One region of the Synechococcus sp. N26 genome, then DNA from elsewhere that is predicted to be linked to it. Evidence: predicted binding sites of a transcription regulator. Region 1 holds the regulator's gene; each other region holds the start of a gene.
The links. The regulator NtcA, encoded in region 1, controls nitrogen genes in cyanobacteria. The targets are predictions, from matches to a motif close to GTANCNNNNGNTAC.

Region 1 (7,275 bases):
CGCCTCGCAGTCGGCGGCTCCCGGAGGCGGGATGGCTGTGTTGCTGGACGGCCCCCAGGGTGTGGATTGGTCTTCAGACCGACTTGGCATTTCGCTGCTGCGGGGCCCGACCTGGCCAGATCCCAGCGCTGATCAGGGGTGGCATCGCCAGCGCTTGGCCCTCATGCCGTTCGCCGGCTCATGGAGCGATGCCGGTGTGTCTCAGGCGGCCATTGCCTTTCGTGAGCCCGGGTGGTGTGCGGACTTGCCGGCGGAGCAGCGTCAATGGTTTCCATCGCTGCCGCTTCCTCTCACGCCGGTGGGGTTGGAGCGCCATGCCGATGGTTGCGTGCTGAAGCTGCTCAATTCGGGATCAGCGCGCTGTCGCTGGACTCCCGGAGCGGGGTGGAGGGTCCGCAGGGAAGCCGACTTAATGGCCGCTTCTGCCGTGGTGATCACCCCAGGAGAACTCGTCTCCCTGGTGGTGGATCAGTCCTCGTGATCGTCGAACGGGTCGTCGAGTGCTTTTGATGGAGGGCCAAAGGCCTGATACACGCCAAATCCGGTGAGTCCGAACAAAACGGCGAGCACGCCAATGGCGACGGACAGAGCTGGGGACGACGTTTCCATCACATCTCTCGACAGGATCAACCCCGAACCGGAGTTGGCCCCTACAGTATCGAGACTTCAAACCACCCGAGACCCGGCGTCGCCATGGCACAACGCACCCGTCTGGGAGACCTTCTCCGCCCACTGAACTCCGAGTACGGCAAGGTGGTTCCCGGATGGGGCACCACTCCCGTGATGGGCATCTTCATGGTGCTGTTCCTGGTGTTTCTGCTGGTGATTCTTCAGCTGTACAACAAGTCCCTCATCCTCGAGGGCATCAACGTGAACTGGAACGGCCTCGGCTGATCTGCACCCATGAACATCTTTGGCGTCGGTCTCCCCGAAATGGCGGTTATCGGCGCCGTTGCCTTGCTGGTTTTCGGGCCGAAACGCCTGCCTGAGCTTGGTCGGACTCTTGGTAAAACCCTGAAGGGCTTCCAATCCGCGTCCAAGGAATTCGAACGCGAGATCAACAAAGCCATGGCTGAACCGGAAGTTTCCGGTGAGGCTGCGAAGCCGGTTGAAGAACTTCCCCCCAGCGACTGAGTCGTTCCAGCGGTATGACCACTGATCTCAAGCTGGTGGTGGGTTTGGGAAATCCGGGTGCGAAATACGCCGGCACCCGTCACAACATCGGCTTCATGGCCCTCGAGCTTTTGGGTGAGCGCTCTGGGTTCAGTTTTCGTCAGCAAGCCAAGTTGCACGGTCTTGCAGCCGATACAGGGGTTGGCGAGCAGCGGCTGCGCTTGCTGATGCCTCAGACCTACATGAATGACAGCGGTCGTGCCATTCGTGCGGCTCTCGATTGGTTCGGCCTGGAGCCTCACCAATTGCTGGTGCTGGTGGACGACATGGATCTTCCGCTGGGTCGTTTGCGGTTGCGGGCCCAGGGCAGTGCCGGCGGGCACAACGGTTTGCGCAGCACCATTCAGCACCTCGGGACCCAGGCGTTTCCCAGGCTGCGGATCGGCATTGGTGCGCCGGCTGAGAACCCTGCCGAACGCCGCGCCCGAACGGTGTCCCATGTTCTTGGTCCGTTCAGCAAAGCGGAGCAACCCTGTGTCGGCGCTGTTCTCGATGCTGTTCTGGATGGGATTCAACGTCTTCAGCACCAGAGCTTTGAGCGCGCTGGAACCTGGATCAACGGCTTCCGCTATGACCTGGAGTCGGTCGACTGATGCCGGCACTTCCGGCGACAACGGCCCATTTGCGAGTGCTCCGCCAGTGCTTTCAAGCCAAGTGCGTGGAGGGTGAAGTCTCTGCTGGAGGCTTTGAGTGGCAGTTTTCCTGGGCCTTTGATCGCGGTGAACTGGTGGTGGAGCCTTCCCTTGGACGTGCCCTTATCGAGGATGCCCTGCGGCGGTTTCTGGTGCGTTCTGATTACAGGCTGGAACCGGGGGGTGATTACACCTTCATGGTCCGGGCCAGGTTCTGAGCGAGAACGTCGGAGCAGGCTCAGGCCATCTCAGGCGGCATTGCAGGTGCTCCTCAAGCATCACCAAAGCTGCAACAGCATCCAGATCCACCGGTGGAATGCGCAGTCCTGCCGGCAGCATCCGTCGCCAACCTCGAGCCGGCCATAGCGCCCAGTAACGCTGTCTCGCCCTCAGGGTTGTTCCCTGCTCCGGAACCACGGTGAGATGGCCCAGCCGTTCCAGTCGCTGGATCCAGGCTCGGCTTCCCGTGCCATCGCCGATCAGGATGCGATCGAGAGCTTGGTCTTGACTCCAGTGCTCCAACCAGGGTTCGACGGCCTCCGGGGCCAGCACATGCCCTTCGCGCACCAGGCCGAGCTGAAGATCGGCCAGCACAAGACCACATTTGCAGCGGCCTGGATCGAGGACGGCCACCCGTTTCATGGGGAGGCCTGAATGGAGACGACGACGGGATCGGCACTGTCGCTGACCCCTGCGGAAATCACGTCCAAGACCACGCTTTGGCTCGGTCCTTCCATCAGGGTCTGGGCCAGTTGGGAGAGGGCTGATCCATCGAATTGAAGGCCCTCGGTCAGGGACCCCCGCCGCTGCACCTCGGCATAGGCCGAGGCCAAGAGAAGGTTCAGCCGTGTGCGAATGCCCTCTGGAGTGCGTTCATTCGGTTGGAGTGTGGTGGTGGCCAGCACATCTCCGCGTTGGGTCACCGGTCGGTTCGGACGCACTTCTGGGAAGGCATACACCGCTGTTTCACCCCGCAGCACATTGGTGGCTGAGCGCAGCGAGATCACCCAGGTCTCCGGTTTGCGGATGATGCTTTGCAGGCGTTCCACATCGCTGCGCGGAACGCGGATTAACTGGCGTTCTGGTGCTTCGCCAGGTCGCACTTTCCCGTAGGCGTTGAGATTGGCCTCCTGCAACAGCCTGTCGACAGCCTGTTTGGCCTGGTCCGGAGCATCGAGTCGAACCGTTGCTCTTGCCAAGGTCTGTCCGCTGCTGATCACCACCGATCCACGCCGCAAGGCGACCAGATTGCGTTCCAGTTCTTTGAGTTCCTGCTCACCGGCACGGATGCGGCTGCGAACGCTGTTGAGTTCGGCTTCCGTGCGCTGGATGTCCGCATCGCGGGAGGCGATGTCCTGGCTTAGACGTTCACGTTCGGCTTCGAGTTGGGCCAGCTCCTTCTGAAGAGGAGCCAGTTCGAGGCGCAGGGTGTTGGCCCGTTGCTGTGATTGCTCGAGCTCAATGGCGATCCGTTTGGTTTCCGTTTGGGTCTTGTCCCGTTCCCGCTCGGCTGCCTTCAGCTGCTGACGGCTGTCTTGGAGTTTCTCCTGCAGGGCATCCAGTTCAAACAGGCCCACCCGCAACTGCCGGCTCACCAGAAGCATCAGGCCAAGTGAGAGTGCGCTGATCAGGCTGCCGGTCAACACCGTGATCAAAACGGCGGTGCGCCGTGGGCGCATGCTGAACAAACTCAGTCGCGCTTTGCCGACGCGGCTGCCCAAGCGGTCGCCCAGGGTCGACAGCACGCCCCCGAGCACCAACAGAACCAGAATCAGTGCCCAGCCGCTCATCGCTGCACAAGTCGGGCGATGGCAGGCCTAGCTGAAGCGTTTGGCCAGCGCGATCGGATCCAGAACGGTGATTTTCTTGCGGTCAATCTGAACCAGACCGGATTGACGCAAGTCTCCCAGCAGACGCGTGATTGTGACGCGTGTTGAGCCAATTGCTTCAGCGATGGCCTGATGGGACAGGCGCAGGTCGATGGTGATGCCCAGCTCATCTGCCACGCCGAAGTCCCTGCAAAGCACCAGCAGGAAGCTCACCAGTCGGGATGACATGTCCCGATGGGTGAGGGTTTCAATCATCGTCTCGGTCTGCAGAATCCGGCTGGAGAGACCCTGAAGCAAGCGCAGGCCAACGCTGGTGTCTGCTTCGATTGCGGCCTTCACGGAGGTCGCTGGTGCCGTCACCATTTCGACCCGGGTGAAGGCCACAGCGTGATAGAAGCGGTCGGACCGTTGGCCTGTCAGCAGTGACAGCACCCCGAAGAGGCTGTTCTCGCGGAGCAGGGCCACGGTGATCTCTTCTCCCGATTCGTAGACGCGGGACAGACGAACGGCCCCCCGGCGGATCAGATACACCCGTTCTGCGGGATCTCCAGGGAAAAAGATGGTCTTGTTGCGATCCACCAGTTCACTGCTGGCGCCATCGAGATCCCGGATGATCTCCAGCAGAGAACGGTTGGCGGGCTCTGTGCTGGGAGCTGGAGCCACCATCTTCGGGGCGTATCGGCTGAAACCTCGGCTACTGGTCATGACAACCCCCTGGTGTGGCGAAGTTACGGAGCCGGCGGTGGCCGCCGTGTAGCGGTTATTACGTAACGCTGCTGTGCTCGTTGAAGGCCTGGCGTTGCGCCTGCATCAGGGATGTCAATCCCGGCTCTGCTAAATCCAGCAGCTCATTGAGTTGGCTGCGACTGAAGGGCGCACCCTCCGCAGTTCCCTGGATTTCCAGCAGACGGCCATCGCCGGACTGCACAACGTTCAGGTCCACCTCGGCTCGGCTGTCTTCGCTGTAGTCCAGATCCAGCAAGGCCTGGCCATCAACCAAGCCAACGGATACAGCCGCCACCTGATCGATCAGGGGCGATTGCTCCAGCACTCCCTGGTCCACCAGGGATCGGCAGGCTTGGTCCAGGGCGAGCCAAGCCCCGGTGATCGAGGCCGTCCGGGTGCCGGCGTCCGCTTGGATCACGTCGCAGTCGATCAGCAAGGTGCGCTCCCCTAGACGCTCCATGTCGATCACGGCGCGCAGGCTTCGGCCGATCAGCCGCTGAATTTCCTGGGTGCGACCCGAGAGTTTCATCAGCTCCCGTGATTGCCGCTGTGGGGTGGATCCGGGCAGCAACCGGTATTCGGCGCTGAGCCATCCCAATCCTTCTCCCTTGCGCCAGCGGGGAACCTTGTCCTCCAAGCAAACGCTGCAGAGAACAGCGGTTCGGCCGGTGTGAACCACAAGGGAGCTCAAGGCAAACCCCATGGGATTCCAGGTCACCGAGAACGGTCGCAACTGCTGCGGGCGACGGTCATCAGTGCGTTGTTCAGGGGATTGGCTCATCGGTGGTGTGCAGTTTGTCAAGCCTCGCAGGCGGTTGGTTCTCGCCCTGTCCAAACACCATGGGTGGTGTCAATCCCCTTGTGGAATGTGATCTCGCCGCTACATTCAAGGTCTTGCCGGGGTCGCCCGGACAGATGCTTCCGTGATGACCACAAGCCTCGCCGACCCCCAATCCTTCCAAAATTCCCTGGATCGGGATCAGCAGGCCTTGCAACGGGCAGGCCTGAGGCCCTTGCCTGCCGTCTCTGATCCGCCACCCCTACATCTGGTGGCTCCCGAAGGGCAGCTTCAAGTGCATACGGCGCCTTATCGAGGCAGTTTCGCCAGTGTTCTCAGCCAGGCCATGCGAGCTGCCGGCTTGGGCAGTCGTGTTCTGATCAGTCAGTTCCTCAAAGGGGGCGTGCAGCAGGGACCGGCCGGCCGGGTGCAGCTCTGCGGAGGCCTCGTCTGGCTGCGGCCGGATGTGCCCCTCTGCCTTTCCTCGCCGGGGCATCCCGGTGGTGCGGAGGCGGTGGCTGAGGTTTGGTCCATCTGCCGTCAGCATCTGATCCAGGGAGATCTCGACCAGCTGGTGTTGGATGAACTCGGCCTTGCCGTGGCCTTCGGATACCTGGATGAAGCGGACGTGATTGCAGCCCTTGAGCAGCGGCCCGCTTCGATGGATGTGATCATCACTGGACCTGCAATCCCCGCCGGTGTGGTGGAGATGGCAGATCAAGTCACGGAGTTGCGCCGAGGTTTCTGATGCTCAAGTGCGATCGCTGGATCACTGAACAGGCCGGGCAGGGAATGATCGAGCCATTCCAGAGCGGTTTGGTCCGTCACCTGGAGCCGGAGCAGAAGCTGCGGCCAGTGCTGAGTTTTGGTTGCTCCTCCTACGGCTACGACCTACGCCTTTCTCCCCAGGAATTTCTGATCTTCCGGCATGTTCCAGGCACGGTAATGAACCCCAAGCGGTTCAACCCGGCCAACCTCGAACCCACTCCCCTTCATGAGGATGAAGACGGGCGATATTTCATTCTCCCGGCCCATTCCTATGGCCTCGGTGTGGCCTTAGAGAAGTTGAGGGTTCCCCCCAACATCACCGTGATCTGTTTGGGCAAGAGCACCTATGCCCGCCTTGGAATCATCGTGAACACCACCCCGGCAGAAGCGAGCTGGGAGGGTCACCTCACCCTTGAATTCAGCAACAGTTCTGGTGCTGACTGCCGCATCTATGCCGATGAGGGCATCTGTCAGCTGCTGTTTTTTGAGGGTGATCCCTGCTCGACCACCTACAGCGATCGACAAGGCAAGTACCAGCACCAACCGGAACGGGTGACGCTGGCCAAGGTCTAGTTCTCTCTGATTAGGGGGCCAAACGCGCTCGGTGCAGCCTGCTCTTCTCGTACCAGGCTGCAAATTCAGGGGCCCACTCCACCATGTGGGGCCACATCAGATCACAGAGCTGGCGGATCTCCAGCTGGGCATCGAGCTTGGCACGCAGGTCCATGAAGTGCAGGAACGCCCGCAGGCTGAAGCTCACCACAAAATGCTGGCGGTAGTCGAAGGGAAGGATGCCGCGGGCGTGCTCCTCGGCGAAGCCCTCCCTGAGCAGATCCCTGTAGCGCTCGGCGGCGCTACGGCAGAGATCAAGATCCTGTTGGCGGAGTGCTTCGGTGTAGGCGTATTTCTTGCCCTGCCGATCGCTGTACTCGCCGATGGGCCTCAGATAGAACACCTCTTCCAGGTCCAGGGCTCCATCCGCTGCACGGCAGATGCGTTCACCTGTGTAACGCATCGACTGAACATCGAAGCTCACCCCAACCCGGTGGGTGCGGGCCTGCTGCATCACCGAGTGCGGGAACCAGCCCACGTTCAGCACGATCTGTGCATGCTCCATCGGGCCGTAGTGGCCGCGCTCTCCAGACAGCAGGCGTTTCACACAGATCTCTCCAGCCCGCTGCTCATCAGGCCAGTTGGCACGATCTCCGGCCACGAATCCTTCGCTGTAGTCCTGATGCATGGCGGCGTACACGCATTGCTGCGGGTTCGGCGTAGCTGCGATCAGATCGACCCGAAAGCGGTCCATGGGAGCGTCAGAGTGACGAGTTGTGGTGATCATGGCGAGGCGTGTCAACCATGGCTGCGGGGC
Region 2 (7,275 bases), on a different contig from region 1:
AGCATGGAATGCAGCTGCAAGCTACGTTGCTGACGGCAACGAGGGTGCTGATTCCAACTCCAAGAAAGGTATGTTCGGTGAGGATACCGACGGCCTATTCCTAAGCCAAATTGGTTATGGAAACAGGAAGTGGTACATCTCCGGCCTCTATGCTCACAAACAGGGCAGTGGTGGATCTGATCCTGCGGAAGGTTACTCAACTCCTGCCGTTAACAAGGATGATGCCGCTCTGAATGCCTTTGGTGTTCGTGGCTATTGGACACCTGAGGAAACCGGCATCGTACCGACAATCAGTGCAGGTATTGACTTCGGCTTCAATGACGCAAAAGCCGATGGTCAAGTTGAGGAAAGTTTCGGCTGGATGGTCGGCCTAAACTGGAAGAATGCTTTCGTTGACGGCAACAAGCTTGGGGTGGGCTTCGGTTCATACTCAAGCTACGCAACATCAATGAAAGGTGACAGCAGCCCTGATGACGAGAACTTCGCTTTCGAGGCTTATTACGATTACCAAGTCAGTGACAACGTCACGGTAACTCCCGCAGTGTTCTGGGTTCAGGATGCTGATGGGAATGCATCAGTGGATGGATCTGACACACTTGGCGCATTGGTTAAAACCACCTTCAAGTTCTGATCAACTACAGGTCAAAACAAAAGCGCCCCAAGGGGCGCTTTTTTTTTGAAGGAACAGGGGGGATTGCCCCCAAAAATTGAAAAAGCAACAGTTACCAACAGTTCTCGCCTTCCCCAATAGGAACACAAATATCTTCTTGCTCTGCCTTTTTCTTCAAGGCAGCGGCGTCAGAATCCAAAACACTTTCCTCATCAACGCCTTGATCTGTGGTCCATTCCTTAAGGCCACCCGCATCTTGGGCGTGCAGAGCTGGTGCAGATGCAACAAGAAGCGACGTGGCAGCAACGAAAACTGAGATAGCAGAAGGCTTTGGCATTTGGATGAAGCTCAACTAATGCAATTGTAATGAAGATACAGCCACAAAATACCAGCGACGACCAGATCAAAAGCTACAAATCAGTACGACAAGCGTCGGACGGCGTTCGTATAGCTTTGAAAGATCAGGTCAAGTTCATCCGATCGACCATGGCGAGCCAGTAAACCACGAGCGCCAGCATCGATATTGAATAAAATTGAGCGGTCGTCAGGCGCCTTGACATAGCTTTCTATCCAACCGACACATACATAACGAACACCTCTCACAACGGTTTTAACACAATGAAGAGTGGAAGAAGGATAGAGAACAATATGCCCAGGTGGCAATCGAAACTCCTTCGTATCCTCACCGCCGGCTTGGATCAATAAAGATCCACCCTCGTAGGTGTCTTCATCGCTCAGAAAGCAGGTGAAAGACAAATCACGGCGACCATGGCGGGAAAAAGGATTATCAACATGCCATCCATAAGAATCTCCGACATTGGACCTAGAAACCAACAAACTGTGAACCTTGCGAACAAGTGAAAAACTTTTGACCAAGGGATCACTCGTTAATGCTGTAGTAATGCGGTTACAAATCGCAATAGTAAGCTCAGCATTTGGATCGAGCTGCTGATTAGTCTTCACCAGTGCAGCCTGATCACCTGCAGTCAATCGGCCATCCCGCCAGGGTAGGTCGGGAGCACAGAGGCGTTGCTGAAAGTCACGAACTTCAGGAAGAGGCAAAAGAGAATGCGTCAGGAAGTCCATCGATCAGGGAATTTCAAGAACAAAAAGCCTGAACCAAATGCTACAGAGTGGAACGTCAAAAACAGATGACGACTGGAACCCCTGAAGTAATATAAGAGTAATTATATCTTGAAGCATGCGTAGGTTCTTTGCAGCGCTGGGTATGGTCGCAACAATTGCTGTCCTGCCTTCAGTGGAAGCAAAGGAAGTAAGGGTGTACTCAGGCCGGCATTACAACACTGATCGTTATGCCTACAAACAATTCAGTGAAGAAACTGGAATCAAAGTAAGACTTATTGAGGCCACAGGAATATCGCTAGTTGAACGTCTAAAACGAGAGGGAGAAAATTCAAAGGCCGATGTGATTCTGTTGGTTGATGCAGCGAGAATTAACAATGCTGCCGAAGCTGGTCTTCTGCAGCCAGTGTCTTCAAAGAAAATCCAGTCGAATGTTCCATCACGGTATCGGGATCCATCAAATCGATGGTTTGGTTTCACGAGGCGCGTAAGATCGATCATTGTAAATCCTGATATCGTTGATCCAAATACGATTAAGACCTATTCCGATCTTGCGAATCCAGTTCTCAAAGGAAAACTCTGTCTGCGCAAAAGGAAAAACGTCTACAACCAGTCACTTGTAGCCGACCAAATCATAGTGAATGGTCAAACTGCTGCTTCAGCTTGGGTTGAAGGGATGGTCGAGAATGTAAGCCAGCCGTATTTCGGTGGTGATGTATCACTGATTCGTGCAGTTGGACAAGGCAAATGTGGGGTAGGACTTGTCAATCATTATTATCTAGCACGAATGCAGGCAGGGGCGAGCGGAAAAAACGATCAAAAAGTGACATCAAATATCAATCTGGTTATGCCCAACCCAGCCCATGTGAATATTAGTGCCGCAGGGGTTGCTAAGTCAGCAAAAAATAAAAAAGAGGCGATTCAATTTATTGAATTCATTTCGTCACTAAAAGGTAGTCGACTCATTGCAGGTCCAACATTCGAATATCCACTGAAGAGCCTTGGTACATCAAAGGAACTAAAAGCCTTTGGAGAATTCACCCCAGACAATGTTTCTATTAGTGCTTTAGGTGCAACGCAGAAAACCGCAATAAAAGTGATGGCGGATGCTGGCTGGCGTTGATCTGAAGAGCTAAACAATTCACAGAATAGATTCAAGATTTCATTTGCTCTTGATAATGACTCTCATTTAACTTGGTGCAAATAACACACCATGCGAGCAATTCGACTTGCCTGTGCGTATCATTTGGACATTGATAAGTAAAAAATGCTGAGCACAACCAATTCGATCTCCGCGTCATCTATCGCCTGCGGCCCATCAGGTCGTGCAATAGCAGAAGCAATTGACTCTGATCTTCTAAGCGCGATCCAAGCCCACCTCAACATGGAAAGGCAGGCACATGCCTCCTATTTCGCTGCAGCAATCTGGTTTGCTGAGCGGGAGTTGAGGGGATTTTCCCGATTCTTCCGAGACGAATCCAACAGCGAGCATGAACATGCTGCCAAATTCGCGGAATACATCATTGCTCGAGGTCAAAGCGTTGCGCTTCAAGGGGTTGATGCTCCCTTGCAGAACTGGGCATGCCCTGCAGATGTGATGGCAACCGTATTTCAAATGGAGGTTGACGTCACAGCTTCATTGCAACAGCTGTATTCAATGGCAGAGAGAGTGAGCGATACGCGTACCACGGTGTTTCTCGACCCGATGGTGGAAATGCAAACCCAATCAGAACACGAATTTGCGCACCTTCTTGGACGGGTGAAGTTTGCTGATAATCAAGCAGCGGCTTTATTGCTCATCGACAACGAGCTAGACCAAGGAAATAACAAACCTGCATCTCTTCAGGGATAATTGACTCACGACCAGAAAGTTGATTAACACACATCAACTTTCTGATGTCACGTATTTAGCCCTTGTGGATCGATTACGAAACATTTTATATCACGCATTAACGATTTAGGCGATACTTCCAGGTATTCAGAAATAAGCCGATGCGACCAGCCTTGGCTTCTTAATGCCATTGCAATCTTCAGTCGTTTTTTACGCCAACCATTAGGAGACCCTAAATAGTGTGAAACTCTTGATGTGGTGCTTGAATTCATGACATAAGCCCTTTATTTGAGAGATGATATAAATTAGAGCATGCGAATCAATTAAACAACAATTGAATGTTGCCTGCCAACATCATATAAGCAAGACTGCTGTATAGCTAACATCAATCTAGAACGTAGCCAATGATGCTAAAGCGAGATACATATACGAGCAGAGGAGACTAATTGAAGTTATTGTATAATTTTAATTGGAGTGATGACCTCATTCAAGGTCGAATTAAGGATGCCTGATGGAGTCAAACACTTCGAATGTCCTGACGATGAATACGTTCTAGAAGCAGCAGAGCAGTCTGGGATTGATATGAGTTATTCATGCAGAGCTGGAGCATGCAGCACTTGTGTAGGGAAGATCATCGAAGGAACAGTTGATCAATCTGATCAAAGTTTTCTAGATGATGAACAAATGCAAGACGGATATTCACTTCTGTGCGTAGCTTATGCAACATCAGATTTGATCGTAAAAACTGATTGCGAAGAAGAGCTTTGGTGACAATGGAAGGAACGATAGGATCATCTCAAAATGAAAGTACTGAGGGAAAGCGAGATTAGTTTGGTTGATCAGTATCTAAATGCGGCCTGTTTCAACAAAATAAGCGACAGAACCTATCAGAACATGCTGAGTTACGAATCAAAGGCCGATCCAATCGAAAAAAAATTGATTAAAAGGATCAAAGAACAAGTAAGGCACGGAAAGGTTGTGCTTTCTTCTGGATCAAAGGTAAAAGCTTGATCAGCCTGGATGTGATAAAGAATACAGGCAGTGGCATACTCTGGGAGAAAAAATAATCAAAAGCATCAGAAAATAAGAAAAATAAAATCAGATGAGCACCAGTCAAATACTTTGGATTGATCTCCAGCCATCACTGTATTGCCTTTTCAAGCGAACAGCGCAGAGCTTGGGTCACCATTTTGAAGTCAAAAGATGGTCGTTTGAACATGATCTTGATGAATCATGTGATGTTGAAGTCGTCCACAGCCTAATGAGGCACACGATAGAAAACTCTCCACATCCAGTTCATCTTGTAGGCCACGGAATAAGCGGTACTATTGCATATTTATTTGCTGAAAAATATCCCAATAACATATCATCAGTTTCTGTGCTATCAGTAGATACTCACTCGACAAATCAATGGACTAGTCATTATCAAAGTATGCGGGGCCAATTACCCTGCTCAAGATTTCATATTTTAAGCCATCTAAGCCGACTATTGGTCGATAGAAAAACTGAAACAGTTGTCAATATTATGGCGAGGCTGTTAGCAAAATGCTTGGATAATGATTTAGTGTATGGATCTATTGTCAATAGCCAACCAATCACGAATCTAAACAAAGCTGAGGTTCCAATACTGGTGATTAATGGTGAAAAAGACTTTGTTGTTGATGAACAGAGTGATATCAGATGGAGACACTGCCTAAAACCTGGAGACTGCTACCAAATAATTTCTAACGGACGCCATTTCTTCCCATTTACAGAGTGGAGTCAAACTGCAAAAATGATCGAATCATTTGTCAGGATGGTACCTGAGCAACATCAGAACCAAGTCCCTAATAGCTGTAAAAATCTGAGTATTAGTAAAACCAACTCATGAATCAAATGAATACCTTCGACGTCATCATCATTGGTGGAGGACCAGCAGGTTGTTCTTGTGCATTGTATACAGCAAGGTCAAATCTATCGACAATTATCCTGGACAAAAATCCAGCTGTTGGTGCACTTGCTATCACTCACAAAATTGCAAACTATCCGGGTGTGGAAGGGGACACATCAGGTGAGCAGTTGTTAAAAACAATGAGAAATCAAGCAATTAACTATGGAGCAGAATACAAGCAGGCTCAAGTTTATGGAATCAGCATGACTGATTCAGAGAAGACTGTATATACACCAGAGGGAACATTTGTAGGCAAAACATTGGTTCTTGCAACAGGTGCAATGGGAAGAGCATCAACACTTCCCGGTGAGAACGAATTTCTTGGTAAAGGGGTTAGTTATTGTGCAACTTGTGACGGAGCTTTTTATAAAAACCAAGAAGTGGCTGTCTATGGTTCAAATCATGAAGCAATTGATGAGGCACTTGTACTTACAAAATTTGCATCAACAGTACATTGGATTACCAATAATAAACCAAACGCAAATACTCCAGCAGTAGAAATCCTCCTCAATTCTAAAAATGTAAAGCACTGGAAGCGCACTAGGCTCACCTCCATACAAGGAGATGACCAGGGAGTAAGTGCTGTCAAAGTTCAATCATCTGGAGGTCGTGAAGAGCAGATGATCCAAGTTCAAGGTGCTTTCGTCTACTCCACAGGTTCTCTGCCAATCACCGACTATCTACAAGAGCAGGTACCGGTCAACCCAAATGGTGGAGTTCGAGTAAATAGCGACATGATGACAAATCTCGAAGGAGTCTGGGCAATCGGAGATATCCGCAATACACCCTTTAAACAGGCTGTTGTTGCTTGCTCTGATGGTTGCATTGCAGCGATGGCAATTGACAAGTATTTGAATAAACGGAAGGACGTACGGGTGGATTGGGTGCATCGATAAAAAAAAGCGCCCTCTCGGGCGCCTACAGTTCAGTAATCAATTACATTCAGGCCTCAGCGTTTATTTGCTGAACCCAGGCCTGCAAACGTTGATCTGTCAATTCCGACTCATTGTCTTCATCGATTGCAAGTCCGCAGAACTTACCATCAATAATGCTCTTTGAGTCCTCATAGGTATACCCTTCTGTGGAAACCTTACCAATCAACTTGGCACCAGATTGAAGAAAAGCCGTATACAGTTCCTCCATGGCATCACAGAAAAAATCCGAATAACCGGAGGAGTCACCAAGACCTACGATTGCGACTGATTTACCGGCAAAATCCTTGTCAGGAATTTCCTGAACCAGATCATCCCAGGCTGTTCCTGACCGTGCTTCATCAGCGCCTGTATTCCAGGTTGGAACACAACAAATTAACGACTCAGCTGCAACCAGCTCATCAATTGAGTCGATGTTGTCAACATCCTTCGCTTCTGTTCCAGGAAGAAGCTCTTTGAGTCGATCAGCCACATCCTCAGTTTTACCAGTAGATGTGGCAAAGAAAATAGTGAAAGTCATGCAAAAGAAATCACCAATCAATAATCGCAAATCATCGCTCTCCCGAATTAACGCTTGTTTCAACTGCAGGTGAAATCAGTTACGTCCAGACACCTCATCCACCTCGTTCTGCCAGACAAATTCTTATCTAAGACTGTCTAAGACGATTCAAAGACTCACGATACTCCGATAATGCTTGATCAAATCCTGTCTCACGGATACGTTTGAGCCAACGGAGACGAACCAAGTCATCCTGTTCAATGTGGTCAATGAATTCTTCGAGTATGGCTGATCCAACAAGCATGACAAACTCTAAAGATCAATGCCAAACTTTAATTAATTCTTTGAACGGCGGCCAGTCAAATGATTCTTTTGACTCGATCTTAAGCG
Region 3 (7,275 bases), on a different contig from region 1:
CCACGCACCGTGGTGCCGGCCGTGGCCACCACCGCCAGACAAGGCCGCCCCGCCGCTTGCAGAGCTCTCAAACGCTTAGCCAAAGCCTCGAGACAAAGGCCACCATCCGCGGCCACGGGCAGCGTCTGAAGGGCATCATCCGCCAGCCCCATCACCTTTGCCGCCTTGTTGATCGAGACGTGAGCGTCTTGGCTGCACAGCAGCACAGGATCCCGATGGCTGGTCTTCAACGCCGCCCGTGCGGCCACCAGGGCCATGAGATTGCTCAGGGTCCCGCCGCTGGCCAGTACCCCCCCGGAACCGGCGGGCAGGCCAATCCTGTGGCAGAACCAGCGGCAGAGGTCATGTTCCAGGCCGGTCAGACCAGGCGAAAGCTCCTCGGCCAGGAGGTTGTTGTTGAGACCTGCACAGACCATTTCCGCCGCAATGGACGCGGTCAGCGGGGGCGGATCGAGATGGGCCAGAGCACCGGGATGGGACGGCTGATACGCCCCATCCATCACCTGCTGAAGATCACTGAGCAGCGATTCAATGCTGGCCCCATCAAGCCCTGGTGCCACGTCAGGCAAGGGCCGCATGACGGGGACCGGGCTTGATCGATCAGCGGAGCCGATCCAACGGCAGAGCAGATCCGAACTGCGATGCAGGAAGTTCTTCAGCACCGGGTCTTCGGCCGAGGGGATGGCGAACGGAGCAAGCCGATCCGGTGGGTGCTGAGACTCGGAACAGGCTTGCAACGGAGACCCGTGAACTGCACCGATCTTCGCGTCTCGTGGGATGGTGCTCAAAGGACAACGTGGAACAGCAGTGGATCAGCGGGATGAGTTCACTCGCTGGATGGATGTTCTGCTCCAGCGCGCGGAGGAAGCTGGAGCAGAAGGAGAAGTTCCGGTGGCCGCAGTGATCCTGGATGGACAGGGCCGGGCCATCGGCCATGGACGGAACAGGCGACAGAACGACAGGGATCCCCTCGGGCATGCCGAACTGGTGGCCTTGCAACAGGCAGCGATCGTTCAGGACGACTGGAGATTCAACAACTGCACCCTGATCGTGACCCTCGAACCCTGCCCCATGTGTGCGGGAGCCTTGGTGCAGGCCCGCATGGGAACCGTGATTTTTGCGGCATCAGATCCCAAGCGCGGTGGCCTGGGGGGAAGCCTTGACCTCTCCACTCATGCCAGTGCCCATCACCACATGAAGGTGATTCAGGGCGTGCGCGAACCCGACGCGAGGGAGCAGCTGGAACGCTGGTTCAGGCGGCGGCGGCGACGGAACCGCTGAAGCGAGGCAGCTCTGTCTCAAACAGGTTGAGCAGACGGTTCACGTTTTCAGGGGTGGAGTTGTACCCCATCAGGCCGATGCGCCAGATTTTGCCGGCCAGGCTGCCGAGTCCACCACCAACTTCAATGCCGTGGTTGTTGAGCAGGTGCTGACTGAAGGCCTTGCCATCCACACCTTCAGGGATGCGAACTGTGGTGAGGGTGGGCAGTCGCCGCTCGGCCGGCACATGCATCGAAAGGCCGAGACTTTCCAGCCCGTTCCAGAGCATCTCCGCATTGCTGCGATGGCGTGCCCAGGCTTGGTCAAGACCTTCTTCAGCCAGGAGACGCAGGGCCTCACGCATGCCGAAGTTCATGTTGACCGGCGCGGTGTGGTGGTAGACGCGGTCGCTGCCCCAGTACTGGTTCAACAAGGAAACGTCCAGATACCAGTTGGGCACCTTGCCCTGACGGGCTGTCATCTTGGCCTCGGCACGGGGGCCCATGGTGAAGGGTCCGAGCCCGGGAGGGCAGCTCAGGCCCTTCTGGCTGCAGCTGTAGGCGAGATCGACTTTCCACTCATCGATGTAGAGCGGAACGCCCCCCAGAGAGGTGACGGTGTCGAGCAGCAGAAGGCAATCATGCTTCCGGCAGAGGTCGCCGATGCCCTCCATGGGTTGGCAGACACCCGTTGAGGTTTCTGCATGGACCATCGCCAGGATGACAGGCTTGTGCTCAATCAGGGCAGCTTCCAGCTCATCGAGGGAAAACCACTCACCCCAGGGCTTTTCAATGGTCTTCACCTCAGCGCGATAGCGGCCGGCCATGTCAGCCAGTCGCAGGCCGAAATATCCCTTCACCGCCACCAGAACGGTGTCTCCAGGCTCGACGGTGTTGGCAATGGTTGCCTCCATGGCAGCACTGCCGGTGCCGCTCATCGGAAGCGTGAGGCGGTTATCCGTTTGCCAGGCGTAACGCAGCAGTTCCTGCACTTCGCCCATCAGATCCACATAGAGAGGATCAAGGTGACCAATCGGGGTTCGCGACAGAGCCTTCAGAACTGTTGGATGGGCGTTGGAGGGGCCTGGTCCAAGCAGGAGGCGGTCGGGTGTGCCGATCGGTGCAAAGGCTTTGCGGTGACGATCGTCAACAGATAGGAGTGAGTTCGTCGTCGCCAAAGCCCTGTTCATTTGTTCAAGCGTTGAGCCTACGCAGTCACGCCCCTTGGAAGGGGTGAGGGAGGCTTGATTGCAATCTGTTCAGATCTTGCGTTGAGCGTGCTGGATCAGCGCTGGCGCACATTGGTTTCACCCAGGCCCTTGGCCAGGTGATCAAACGGCTGAAGAACGGTGGCGAGCTGATCGGATGCAGCACCGTTGGCCAGAAGCATCTCGGAAACAACCTCTCCCAGCAGAACGATGCTGCGGACCGTTGGGCCGGTGGGAACGCCGAGACTCTTGTAGGTGTCGTCGAGTCCGTTCAGCACACGCTCATTGAGGATCGTGGAGTCACCTGCCACCAGGGCGTAGCTGGCGTAACGCAGGAAATAGTCCATATCCCGCAGGCAGGCGGCGAGCCGACGGGTGGTGTAGGCGTTGCCGCCAGGCAGCAACAGGTCGGGTTCATCCCGGAACAGGCGCTGGCTGGCCTCACGCACAATATCGGCCGAGGATCCATTGATCAGCTCTACGGCCTGAATCCGCAGCGCGGATTCATCCAGATACACATTGATGCTGTCGATCGCCGGGCGGTCGAAATAGCGACCCAGCTGGTCGTAACGACCGATCAGACCGCTGATTGCATCGCGCATGTCCCTGAATCTCCAGAGGATCCCCAGCAGAAGCTAACACCGTTGAGGCGGGCAGATCCTTTGGCATGCCTGCATTTCAGCCAAGTTGACAGAAACGGTTACGCAGTCGCCTTCCAGCAGCTGAAACGTACCTCTTGATACAAAATGGTGACTTGTGGCTGTATACGGTCACATCACTGCACAATTCAGTCGAGCAGTCCCTTCTTATGTCGAAATCCCCCCAGGACGTCCTGCGCCAGATCAAGGACGAAGGCATCGAACTGATCGACCTCAAATTCACCGATCTGCACGGCAAGTGGCAGCACCTGACGGTGTGCACCGATCTGCTGGAGGAAGCATCCTTCACGGAGGGCCTGGCTTTTGACGGTTCATCCATCCGCGGCTGGAAAGGCATCCAGGCCTCTGACATGGCCATGGTGCCGGACGCCAACACGGCCTGGGTGGACCCCTTCTACCGGCACAAAACCCTGAGCATGATCTGCTCGATTCAGGAGCCACGCACCGGCCAGCCCTACGAGCGCTGCCCCCGTGCCCTGGCCCAGCGGGCACTGAATCATCTGGCCAGCACCGGCCTGGCCGACATGGCCTTCTTCGGTCCTGAGCCGGAGTTCTTCCTCTTCGACGACGTCCGCTACAACTCGGCTGAAGGGGGCTCCTTCTACAGCGTCGACACGATCGAAGCGGGCTGGAACACCGGACGGATCGAAGAAGGCGGCAACCTCGCCTACAAGATTCAGGAGAAGGAGGGCTACTTCCCTGTCGCTCCCAACGACACCGCCCAGGACATTCGCTCTGAAATGCTCCTGCTGATGGGTCAGCTGGGCATTCCCACCGAGAAGCACCACCACGAGGTGGCAGGCGCGGGTCAGCACGAACTCGGCATGAAATTTGCTGAGCTGATCCAGGCCGCCGACAACGTGATGACTTACAAGTACGTCGTGCGCAACGTTGCCAAGAAGTACGGCAAAACGGCCACCTTCATGCCCAAGCCGGTCTTCAACGACAACGGCTCCGGCATGCACGTGCACCAAAGCCTCTGGAAAGGCGGTCAGCCCCTGTTCTTCGGCGAAGGCACCTACGCCAACCTCTCGCAGACGGCCCGCTGGTACATCGGCGGCATCCTCAAGCACGCCCCCGCCTTCCTGGCCTTCACCAACCCCACCACCAACAGCTACAAGCGTCTGGTGCCCGGTTTCGAAGCCCCGGTGAACCTCGTCTACTCCGAGGGCAACCGCTCTGCCGCCGTGCGGATCCCGCTCACCGGCCCGAGCCCTAAGGCCAAGCGCCTCGAGTTCCGTTCCGGCGATGCCCTCGCCAACCCCTATCTGGCCTTCAGCGCCATGATGATGGCTGGTCTGGACGGCATCAAGAACCAGATCGATCCCGGCGATGGTGAAGATCGCGACCTGTTCGAACTGGCAGCTGAGGAGCTGTCCAAGATCGCTACGGTCCCCGCATCCCTCAACGGTGCACTGGAAGCGTTGAATGCCGATCGCGGCTTCCTCACCGCTGGCGGTGTGTTCAGCGACGACTTCATCGACAACTGGATCGACCTGAAGTACGAGGAGGTGCAGCAGCTGCGCCAGCGGCCTCACCCCCACGAATTCACCATGTACTACGACGCTTGATCAGCGCCCGTGCATCCCACGACCCGCCTCCAAGGAGGCGGGTTTTTTTGTGGACTGCTGGCCACGCGATTGTGCGCCTCATTCGTTGGAATGGGGTCGTTGTCTGAATCCGCGATGGCGTCAACGCCCCTGAGCAAGCTTGCGTACCAAACGCTTCAGCAAGGCAAAAGCATCGCGGGCCTGGCCCACAAGGAGCTGAGCACCAAGCTGATGGAGCTGTTGGCGCCGGATGCGGTGCCGAAAACCGAGCCCGTGTCCGCCGAAGTTCTTGGAGAGCTGCAGCTGGATATGAGGAAACTCCAGGAACAGGACTGGCAGGACGCCGAACAGGGGATCTACCCCGAGCAGTTGTTGTTTGATGCACCCTGGCTCGACTGGGTCAGCCGCTACCCGCAGGTTTGGATGGATCTTCCCTCCACCTGGGATCGACGCCGCGAACGCAATGTGCGGGATCTGCCCAAGGAAACCGAAAAAGCGCTCTACCCCGAGTACTACCTCCAGAATTTTCACCATCAAACCGATGGCTACCTGAGTGACCATTCGGCTGGTCTTTACGACCTGCAGGTGGAGATCCTCTTCAATGGCACCGCCGATGCCATGCGACGCAGGGTTTTGGCCCCCCTGAAACGCGGCTTGAAGCACTTCGCAGACCGTGCTCCGGGTTCCCTCAAGATTCTCGATGTGGCTACCGGCACCGGCCGGACCCTGCAGCAGATCCGCGCCGCCGTTCCCCACGCGCAACTGATCGGAACCGATCTCTCCGAGTCGTACCTGCGTCAAGCCAACCGCTGGCTAAATGACGGCGATGCATCGCTGGTTCAGCTGATCCGTGCCAACGGGGAATCACTGCCCTTGGCTGATGAATCGGTTCAGGCCGTCACCAGTGTGTTCCTGCTGCACGAACTTCCGGCGGATGCCCGCCAGAACGTTCTCAACGAGGCCTGGCGGGTGCTTGAACCCGGTGGTGTGTTCGTGCTTGCCGACTCTGTGCAGATGGCTGATTCAGCCAAGTTCGCCTCCGTGATGGAGAACTTCAGGCGCGTCTTCCATGAGCCTTACTACCGCGACTACATCGGCGACGACATCGACGCCCGCCTCTCAGCTGCAGGGTTCGAAGGCATCACCGCGGAAACCCACTTCATGACGCGGGTCTGGTCGGCACGCAAACCCATCCCAGAGGCCAGCTGAGGGGATTCCCTTGGATTCCCTGACAGCGTCCCTTGCACGAACGGCTGCGAGCCATAGGGTGTGCTGATTCCCGAAGGGAACGTCATGACCAATCCCTTCCGGCTGCGTTGGCTTCAGGGCTGGACATTCCAGGTGGTGCTTATGGAAGGCCATGTGCAGGTCGAAGCCGATGGGTTCGGTATCTGCCTGCGCACGGCCGTGATGCCTGGGGAAAGTCCTCAGGCTGCAGCCGATCGTTTGGTGTTGTCTGAAGATCGCCGCAGGCGAGCCCTGCACAATGCCTGGCTTCGCGGTCAGGACATGGCACTGCCCGCGGGGGTTACACCCACGAAGGAATCGGCACCGGCCTCGAATTCGCTGGTAGTGGTTGACCAGGCCCATCGCCAACGGGTGGCCTGATCTTCTGATGCGTTCAAAGCTGCGCCAGCAGCCAGGCCAAGGCAAAGCCGGCTCCACCGAAGCGTAAGGATCTCAAGAGCGCTCACCAGACACGGGGGAGAAGTCCCAGCCCACAGGCCGTTGCGTGATCAGATTCGCAGCAAGTTTGCGGCGCTGCAGCCATCGCCGCGCCGCAACACCCGACCGGGCATGGGCCTGACATTGCCCTTGCAACACCAGCAGTGAGGCATGGTGCAACCAACGCAGTTCACGAACGCGTAGTTGACCTTTGCGCTGTTCCACGCCATTGCACCCACATCAACCGAAACTAGATCGATCTGATGATTCAGGTATGACTTCACCTGACGCCCCATGGCCCGACTCCGCTACAGCCAAGGCGGAAGAACTGCACCAGTTGCTCCGCATCGGCGATCGCGACTGGCATCAGCTGAAGAGCAACCGACAGCGGCGTGGAGCTGAGTTACTAGCAGCAGCGATGGTGCAACTGCTCCGCCAAGGGGACAGCGCCGACGTGGAGAACCTGACCCAGCAGGCACTGGGGTGGTTCAAAGGAGAGCTGAAGGATCCGGGCTGTCCGCGTCACTGACGGGCCGACGGCAGGCCAGCTGCAGGCGATTCCCCCGGCGGCTCCAGCGCACATCATCAAAACATTGATGGATCAGGAACAACCCACGTCCGCTGGGAGCATCGAGAGCCGGCGGCAGGGTGGCTGTGCGGGACTGTTGTGGGAGACCGCAACCCTCATCCTGAACCTGCCAGACCATCCAGTTGGGCGTGAGGATGCGGCGAACACGGAGCTTCTTGGCGGGGTTCTCGGCATTGCCATGGCGAACGGCATTGACCAGGGCTTCATGCAACCCCAGCTCAATCCGCTGACTGGTGAGAACACAACCGACGGGCTCGGTCAGCAGCTCCAGCAGAGGAGCCAGCTGCAAGGTCGACTGCAAGGTGAACTCAGCCCAGCGAAACCTCTTGGACGGCACAGTTTGGC
Region 4 (7,275 bases), on a different contig from region 1:
CTCACCACAAGGTGGGCCATGGTGTCGCAAATCACCCGGGTGGCCATCAGGGAGGTCATGTCACTGATGTCGTAGGGAGGTGAAACCTCAACGATTTCCAGGCCGCAGACGGGAACGTTGCGCACGATCAGCTCGAGCAGCTTGAGCGCTTCTCGCGGCATCAGGCCACCGGGCTCAGGCCAGCCAGTACCCGGCACGAAGCCGGCATCGATGCAGTCAATGTCGAAAGAGATGTAGACGCAGTCCGTGCCATCGGTGGCTCGTTCAATGGCGTACTGGGCTGCGGCTTCCAGCCCCATTTCAGTGATGTCGGTCACCGTGAGCACATTGGTGCCCCGCTCCCTGCAGACCTTGACGCCCTCGCGAGGCACTTGCCAACCACCAATGCCCAGCTGCACCAGGTTTTTTGCCGGGGCGTTGGCCATGTTTGTGGCATGGAACCAAGGGCAGGTGTGCATCCGCTCATCAAGGTCGATCTCCTGGGTGTCGACGTGGCGATCGAAATGGATGATTCCCACTTTTTTATCGCTGAGATGGCGACACACCCCACGCACCGTGGGGAAACCGATCGAGTGGTCGCCACCGAGGATGATCGGGAAGGCACCGCTCGAGAAGACGTGGGCGATGCCTTTGGAGATCTGATCGAAGCTCTTTTCGTTGTTGGCCGGGATCGTGAAGATGTCACCCACATCGCAGAGGGTGATCTGTTCACGCAGGTCGACCCCCATTTCGTAGTTGTAAGGGGTGTAAAGAGCTGAAATTCGTCGGATCCCCTGGGGGCCGAAGCGCGTTCCGGGCCGGTAGGTGGTGCCGCAGTCGTGAGGTACACCAACGATGGCGACGTCGTAGTTGCCCACTTGGTTCACATCTTCCAAGTAGGGCGCTTTCATGAAGGTGTTGATGCCGGCGAAATGCGGCAGTTCACCTCTGGAGAAGGTGGAGATGTTGCGGTCAACAATGCTTTCAGCGGCTTCAAGCCCGAAGCGTTTGGCCTGGTCAACTTCTTGCTGCCAGCCAGTGAGTGGAAGCTTGCGTTCCTTCTCGAGTGCCTGCATGCCTTCGCTGGGATGCGAACGCTGGAAGGCCCCTGAAGGGTCCGATGGGGATGACATCAAACAAGGGAGTGGGCGTTGAGGCGGTCTCCCGGGCTTTTGTCCCTCCGTGCAACCGGCAAGGCCGGTGGAAACCTCTTGGACCAGGCATCCCCGTGAAGAGATCGGAACCCTAGGTTTCATCCGCAATTTCACTGTCTGCGGCTTTGATGCTCTGCGGAGTGTGAACCGCTACAAATGATTGGTGTGGCCGATTTTGCAGAAGATGGCTGTTGGGTAACAACAGCTGCTAACAGCACGTAACAGGCCAATTCGCGTTGTCAATCGTGCTGCTTAGCGTTTGCTCAACACGGATGATTGCTGTGAGTGAATCCTTCGGTGGTTTGCCTAACAAAGAGTTGAGTTCTGGTGTTTCGCAGTGGTGGCGCGAACGAGTTCAACATCTGATTGATTGCGGCCGGGCTGAGGATGCCCGCTGCCTTTACCTGGAGTTCGGGGAGGACAGTGCAGGAACGCTGGGTTTCTGAAAAACTGCATAAAAAAGGAGGGTTCCCTAGGCCCTCCCGGAGTCGACGCATTACCCCTCACCGGGGTGCACCAAGTGTTACGTGCTGAACACTCAAGTGCTGTAAGTGTTGATACTTATTTTATGCCGTAACGATCAACTTAAGGATTGTTCCTGACGCCGCAGAATTTCATAGGCCTGCCAGAGACCTTCAACGTCAGAGCACACCGCCTGTCGATTGCAGACGCGATAGCGGCCCTGGCCGATGGCATCAATGGTTGTGCCCTTGGAGGTGGCACAGATGCGACTGATGCTCTCCATGGGATTTGCTCAGTTGATCAAGGATCTACAGCCGTGAGGGGGCGCCATGCACATCTCATTTGCAGTTCTAAATCTCTTTTGCAGGAGAAAAGATCCATGGCTAACAGCTCAGCGCCATAAAAAAACCGGGCCTGGCCCGGTTTTTGTTCAGCTTTTGCTGGCGTTTTGAACGCTCAGGCTTTGGAAGGCTTGGTGGTGAGTGCAGCAGACATGGCGGAGGCCAGGAGCACGCATCCGGCGACGGCGAGGAAACCCATGGATCGGGGGGAGGGAACGACCTGGGAATCATTCCCACAGCTGGCGTCAGCTTTTGTTGCTGTTGGCACGGAATTCGGAAGAACCTTGCTTTCGGCCGCCCTCGGCCGTTTTCACAGGCATCTCCTGACGGTCGAGACACGATGAGCACAGCAATTTCCCCTTGTTGCGCCAGTACGCCGCCATCGATCGCTCGATGCGCATGGAGCACCCTTCACAGCGAAATAACGGCATCGACGGCTCCGCGACGCAGCCCCTTCTAACGCAACGGCGCGGTTGAACCGGTGTTCTCTGTGACGATGGGTGCGCTTCGCTTGCCCCAGCCTTGTGATCCAGGCCCTGCGTTTGTTGCTGCTCACCCTGATGGCGTCCGTCGCCTCTGCCTCCACGTCGTTTCAGCCCTTGGATCGGGTGGAGGGTTGGTTGATCGAGCGACGTTTGGATGCAAACCAGGATCCGATCTGCCGTGCGTCTGTGCCAGGACCTGGCACCTGGTTCTCGGCACGGGTTCATCTGGATGCGAACGACGAGATGGTGGTGCCTGCCGGACTGCATCGGCCGGACGAAACGAGGCTGGAGGCTGTGCGTGATGCGCTCCGGCGTTGTCGCGCCAGTGTTCTTTATCTGTAGCGGATAAAGCTTTGTGGCCGGGGCCGCTGCTGATCTGAAATTGAGCTATGAAATCGGTGTCGGCAGTTGCAAAATCGTCGACTCCTCACACCACCTGAGCCTCCGCTAAGCGCGGGGGCTTTTTTTTGATTGATCCCGAACATCACCTTTCGATTTTGTGCTCAGCAAATGTTTTGCGGTTGTGATGTTTTTAACCGCTAAATCTCTGATGTATTGCATCGAGAGGCTTGATACAGGAGGGCAGTGGATCCAGGAGATCTGCTTCAAAACGGAGTTCAAAGCCTTTGTGAATGCCCGCACCAAATCGCGCGCCACGTTGAAGACCTATCGCGTGGTGCATGCCACCTGGAACCAGGTGGTCACCGTTGTGCAGGGATCAGCTGAACCCCATTGATCTGGCCTGCTTCGGCGTCTCCCGAGCCATTGCGATCCCGAAGACTTCAAGGTTCTTTCTTGGATGTGCAATGTCCTAAGCCATAACCGGTGGCCCAGGGGCCTGTGGGCATGATCCTCACGCGGTATCTCAGCAGTGAAGGTTGGGTGGAGGAGTGTTCCCATGCCAACGCTTTTGATGCCTACATCGACGCACGGCGACGCTGCGTGCTCCGAGGCTGCCCCTATCTGCTGGTGGATGCAGAGACCGGCAGCCCGGTCTCAGTGCTCACGGTGAAACAGTGTTTGCATCAGTACGGCGTCGAGGGGGATTTCCCGGCGTGATCGCGTCAGGGGATCGACGCAAGAGCCGGCAGGATGGCGGTTGCTGAAACCTCCCGATGGCGACGTTTCTGGTCACCGGCGCAAACCGTGGGATCGGCTTGGAATACTGCAGGCAGCTCAAGGCCCGTGGCGATGACGTGGTGGCCGTTTGCCGTCAAACCAGTGATGAACTGGAGTGCCTAGGGGTGCGGGTGGAAGCCGGCCTTGAGTTGAGCGACAGCCAAGCCATTGATGACCTGGTGCAGCGACTGGATGGTTTGCCCCTCGATGGCGTCATCCTCAATGCCGGGATTTTGCAGTCGATGGGCCTGATGGATTTGGATCCCTCCGGGATTCGCCGCCAGTTTGAGGTGAACGCCCTTGCTCCTTTGCTGCTGGCCAGGGCGTTGGTGGATCAGATGCCCAACGGAGCGAAGTTGGTGCTGATGACCAGCCGCATGGGCTCCATCGACGACAACAGTTCGGGAGGCTCCTATGGCTATCGGATGTCGAAGGTGGCGCTCAACATGGCTGGAAAGTCGTTGGCGATTGATCTGGAACCGCGGGGCATCGCCGTGGCGATCTTGCATCCCGGATTGGTGCGAACTCGCATGATTCGCTTCAATCCCAGCGGGATCCCCCCCGAGCAGTCGGTGAAGGGGCTGTTGGCCCGGATCGATGGCTTGACCATGGCCACCAGCGGCAGCTTCTGGCATGCCAATGGTGAGTTGTTGCCATGGTGAGGCGGGAGACACGCTTTGGGCTTTGATCCGCGTCAGTGGTCAGGCGGACGCCCTGAACAACGGGTCACCAGCAATGTTGAGGCGTTGTTGGCGGAGAACGATGCTTTGCGTCGCGAGGTGTTGCGGCTAAACCGTGAGTTGGAGCGACTGCAACGTCAGCAACGCCAACGCATTCGTACGGAGCCCAGATCCCATCGCCCCTGGACTGAGCCATCGGCACAAGCTCCACCGCGCATCAGCAGCCAACAGGTGCGCGCCTGGGGGCAGGCCCTGGCTCAGCAGCCGGGATGGACCGCATTGCGTCAGCGCGGATTGGAGCTGTTGATCGAGCAGCTCAACCGCAGTGGTTTTCCTGCCCACTTAACCCTTGAACAGCGGTTGGATCGGTTGGTTCGGGGGCTGGGAACAGATCTCATGGCGGCGGTGGGAGCCAAGCCGAACAAGCAAACAACGGCCGTTCTGGCGGCGTTTGCCTTGTTTGGGGTTCGCGCCAGTGAATGGCTGGATGAGGATCCACAGCGTGTGGTGGAGCAGTTGCGTCAGCGGCAGGACCAATCAGGTTCAAGCCGGCAGGGTCGCCGCACCCGAACGGACCAACGTCAAACGGATCGTCAGGACGATGGCCACGTCCGTGATCCACGCCGTGCCGCTTTAAGGGTGTTGGGCTTGGAGGCAAACGCGTCCCTCGCTGAGATCAAGCAGGCGCATCGAAAACTGGTGAAGCAGCACCATCCCGATCTCGGTGGTTCTGCTGAGGCGTTTCGACGCGTCAATGAGGCGTATCAGTCGTTGGTTCAGTGACGCTCTTGTCCGATGATCTGGGGTAGCAACAGGTGGTGTTGATGCCGGTGGAAGTTGGTGTGGTGCTGATTGGTGCCGGCTTTGCCGTGGGTGTGTCCCTCGCCGTCGCCGTTTGGTTTGAACGTTGGAAGGCAAAACAGCCCGATCCTGAAGGCAAATGAGCCAAAAAAAAGCCCCGCCTCGGCGGGGCTTGTAAGAGGTCGTCGTGCTGTTGTCAGCTGGCGACTTTCTGACCGCGATAAACAAGAACCGGACGCTGAACGTTGGATGCAGCAGCGTTGTTCTGGTTGTACTTCTGGCCGCGATAGGTCAGGGTCATGATGGGTTCCTCGAAGCAAGCTCAGGTCCCCGTTCCATGGCCTGAGTCGAACTGCGCTTCGCCGAAGACGAAGTGAACGTGATTGCGTAGCAGTTGCTACAGATCCTTTATAGGGATGGTGTCGTCCGACGTGTCGTTCGCGCTGTTACAGAACAAGAATTTTGTTCTGTTCAGGTTGCTTGATTCAGGCCCTTTAAGTGCCTCAAGCGCGTTTGGGTGGTGTGTGCACCGGGCGTGGCTTGAGTTGAGGTGCTTTCTGGGTCATCACGGCTGAAGGTGAATTGAATCGATTTTGTCGCCGCTTGAATGGTCGGAATGATGGATCGGCTACCGATCACGAGGTTCAGGCCCTTATCGCTCTGGCTTGGACTCAAAGCTTCCATTAATTCGTTGTTCTGCTGAACAGTTCGGCTGCGATTGAGTGATCCTTGATGCTTACTCAGTGTGAAGCTCATGGCGCCGAAGGACGCCATCCGTACGGTGTGGACAGGTCAGTTTTCGCGGTCATGAACAGCGCTCAGAGCAAGGATGATTGGGTGAAGGCGCAGCAGCACAAGTTCCATAAACCGATTGATGTGGACACCTTGATGTGGGTGCGCAATCGCCTGATGCGTTTGGAAGTGGAGGCTCGTTGGGCCGACCGCATCTGCGTGTTTGAAGAGTTCTTCCCCAACGACGCGATCATTCCGCGCATCTGAACCTCAGCCATGTTTTTGACTGTCTTTGGCCAGAAGGGTGGTGTGGCAAAAACCTGCACCAGCATTCATTTGGCTTGTGCCTGGGCCCAGCAGGGCCTGTCGGTGTGTGTTGTTGATGCGGATCGCAACCGCTCGGCAACCGCCTACGCAGCCCGGGGGATGCTTCCGTTTGAAGTGGTGCCTGTGGAGGCTGCAGCAAAGGCCACCCGCCATGCCCAAGTGATCATCACCGACGGGCAGGCCAGCAGCCACGAAGATGAACTCAAGAATCTTTCGGCCGGAGCAGATCTTGTTTTGCTGCCCACTACGCCGCAGGCGAGATCGGTTGAGCTCACTGTTGAACTCTCCTCAATCCTCAGGCAGATGAACACCATGCATGCCGCATTGTTGGTGAAGGTGGACAGCCGAAAACAACGGCTTGCGCAGGAAGCACGCCAAATTTTGGAGGGTTTTGATGTGGATGTGATGCAGGCGGAAATCCCCTTGTTGGCGGCGTTTGAAAAAGCAGAAGTGGAGGGTGTTTGTGTGTCGAATGCCGTCGATGACCGTGGCCGTGCCGATCTGAGGCGCATGGGGGGATGGGCGGCCTATTGCCAGGCTGCTGTTCAGATCCGTGATCGCTTGTCGGCAGCAACGCCTGACGCTATTAGTGCTTGATCAAGAAACAGCTCACTTTTGGCGTCGGTCGCCAATCAGACAGATCTTCTGAGCTTCACCCGCAATCCTTGGCACAGCTGATTGATGGTTGATGGGTCGCAGTTCTTGGTTGAAAAATCCCACCCGTTGCTCAGCCGCATCCACCTGGCAGCCCCAGGCGCAATCCGCTTCCTCTGGCCAGGCGAAGGTGAATCCTTCCGCTGCGGCGCTTCTGCTCAAGACGCCGAGCATCTCCACCAAAGCCGCATGATCGAAGCCGTTGTGATGCTTGCCATTGGTTTGTCGATGGCAGGCGTTGTTCTTGGCAATCTGAACAACGACGAGTCCGTTTAAGTTCAAAAGCTGTTGCTGCTTTTGATGGCGACCTTGTTGGCTTTCATGCTCGGGCAGCTTGAGATCAGCAATCTCACAGCAGCCTTCCTCGCTCTTGTGGCGTTGGTCTTTGTGGGCAGCTTTGCTGTGGTGTCGTTGCAGTCCGGTGAGCTGATCAAACCCCCAAAAAACGACTGAGTCTGAAAGGTTGATGCCTGAACAAGCCAAGGTCGCCAGCGCGGATGGCTCCCATGTGATGGTGATCGGCGCTGGCTGGGCCGGCTGG

Region 2: the regulator NtcA is predicted to act here: its motif matches at 1,727-1,740, upstream of DXY33_RS04530 (Fe2+-dependent dioxygenase).
Region 3: the regulator NtcA is predicted to act here: its motif matches at 3,197-3,210, upstream of glnA (type I glutamate--ammonia ligase).
Region 4: the regulator NtcA is predicted to act here: its motif matches at 5,409-5,422, upstream of DXY33_RS08200 (DUF4278 domain-containing protein).

What each region holds. Positions count from the first base shown of each region.
Region 1 is NZ_UCNM01000002.1:528,858-536,132, forward strand. Features, by position in the region: gene DXY33_RS02630 (glycoside hydrolase family 38 C-terminal domain-containing protein) at 1-481, shown strand, start outside; gene psbN (photosystem II reaction center protein PsbN) at 469-609, opposite strand; gene psbH (photosystem II reaction center phosphoprotein PsbH) at 694-894, shown strand; gene DXY33_RS02645 (TatA/E family twin arginine-targeting protein translocase) at 904-1,134, shown strand; gene pth (aminoacyl-tRNA hydrolase) at 1,149-1,766, shown strand; gene DXY33_RS02655 (DUF3146 family protein) at 1,766-2,023, shown strand; gene DXY33_RS02660 (resolvase) at 2,001-2,447, opposite strand; gene DXY33_RS02665 (DUF3084 domain-containing protein) at 2,444-3,595, opposite strand; gene ntcA (global nitrogen regulator NtcA) at 3,623-4,339, opposite strand; gene rph (ribonuclease PH) at 4,398-5,141, opposite strand; gene DXY33_RS02680 (cob(I)yrinic acid a,c-diamide adenosyltransferase) at 5,287-5,886, shown strand; gene dcd (dCTP deaminase) at 5,886-6,479, shown strand; gene thyX (FAD-dependent thymidylate synthase) at 6,490-7,212, opposite strand; gene DXY33_RS02695 (thioredoxin domain-containing protein) at 7,257-7,275, opposite strand, start outside.
Region 2 is NZ_UCNM01000007.1:569-7,843, forward strand. Features, by position in the region: partial or broken gene DXY33_RS04520 (iron uptake porin) at 1-631, shown strand, start outside; gene DXY33_RS04525 (hypothetical protein) at 723-947, opposite strand; gene DXY33_RS04530 (Fe2+-dependent dioxygenase) at 1,028-1,696, opposite strand; gene DXY33_RS04535 (extracellular solute-binding protein) at 1,812-2,816, shown strand; gene DXY33_RS04540 (ferritin) at 2,961-3,545, shown strand; gene DXY33_RS04545 (2Fe-2S iron-sulfur cluster-binding protein) at 4,002-4,295, shown strand; gene DXY33_RS04555 (alpha/beta fold hydrolase) at 4,627-5,394, shown strand; gene DXY33_RS04560 (NAD(P)/FAD-dependent oxidoreductase) at 5,400-6,350, shown strand; gene fldA (flavodoxin FldA) at 6,397-6,906, opposite strand.
Region 3 is NZ_UCNM01000010.1:168,898-176,172, reverse strand. Features, by position in the region: gene DXY33_RS08670 (aminotransferase class V-fold PLP-dependent enzyme) at 1-737, opposite strand, end outside; gene DXY33_RS08665 (nucleoside deaminase) at 778-1,281, shown strand; gene DXY33_RS08660 (alanine--glyoxylate aminotransferase family protein) at 1,253-2,449, opposite strand; gene DXY33_RS08655 (allophycocyanin subunit beta) at 2,545-3,069, opposite strand; gene glnA (type I glutamate--ammonia ligase) at 3,276-4,697, shown strand; gene DXY33_RS08645 (class I SAM-dependent methyltransferase) at 4,812-5,885, shown strand; gene DXY33_RS08640 (copper-binding protein) at 5,970-6,284, shown strand; gene DXY33_RS08635 (hypothetical protein) at 6,357-6,566, opposite strand; gene DXY33_RS08630 (DUF6439 family protein) at 6,616-6,870, shown strand; gene DXY33_RS08625 (ATP-binding protein) at 6,830-7,267, opposite strand.
Region 4 is NZ_UCNM01000010.1:89,331-96,605, forward strand. Features, by position in the region: gene speB (agmatinase) at 1-1,112, opposite strand, end outside; guanidine-I (ykkC/yxkD leader) riboswitch at 1,139-1,239, opposite strand; gene DXY33_RS12375 (hypothetical protein) at 1,714-1,878, opposite strand; gene DXY33_RS08170 (hypothetical protein) at 2,182-2,337, opposite strand; gene DXY33_RS08175 (hypothetical protein) at 2,437-2,763, shown strand; gene DXY33_RS08180 (hypothetical protein) at 2,972-3,157, shown strand; gene DXY33_RS08185 (hypothetical protein) at 3,247-3,480, shown strand; gene DXY33_RS08190 (SDR family oxidoreductase) at 3,537-4,202, shown strand; gene DXY33_RS08195 (J domain-containing protein) at 4,218-5,003, shown strand; gene DXY33_RS08200 (DUF4278 domain-containing protein) at 5,218-5,322, opposite strand; gene DXY33_RS08205 (hypothetical protein) at 5,493-5,795, opposite strand; gene DXY33_RS08210 (hypothetical protein) at 5,829-6,020, shown strand; gene DXY33_RS08215 (ParA family protein) at 6,030-6,677, shown strand; gene DXY33_RS12380 (hypothetical protein) at 6,769-6,927, shown strand; gene DXY33_RS12385 (hypothetical protein) at 7,035-7,187, shown strand; gene DXY33_RS08225 (FAD-dependent oxidoreductase) at 7,201-7,275, shown strand, end outside.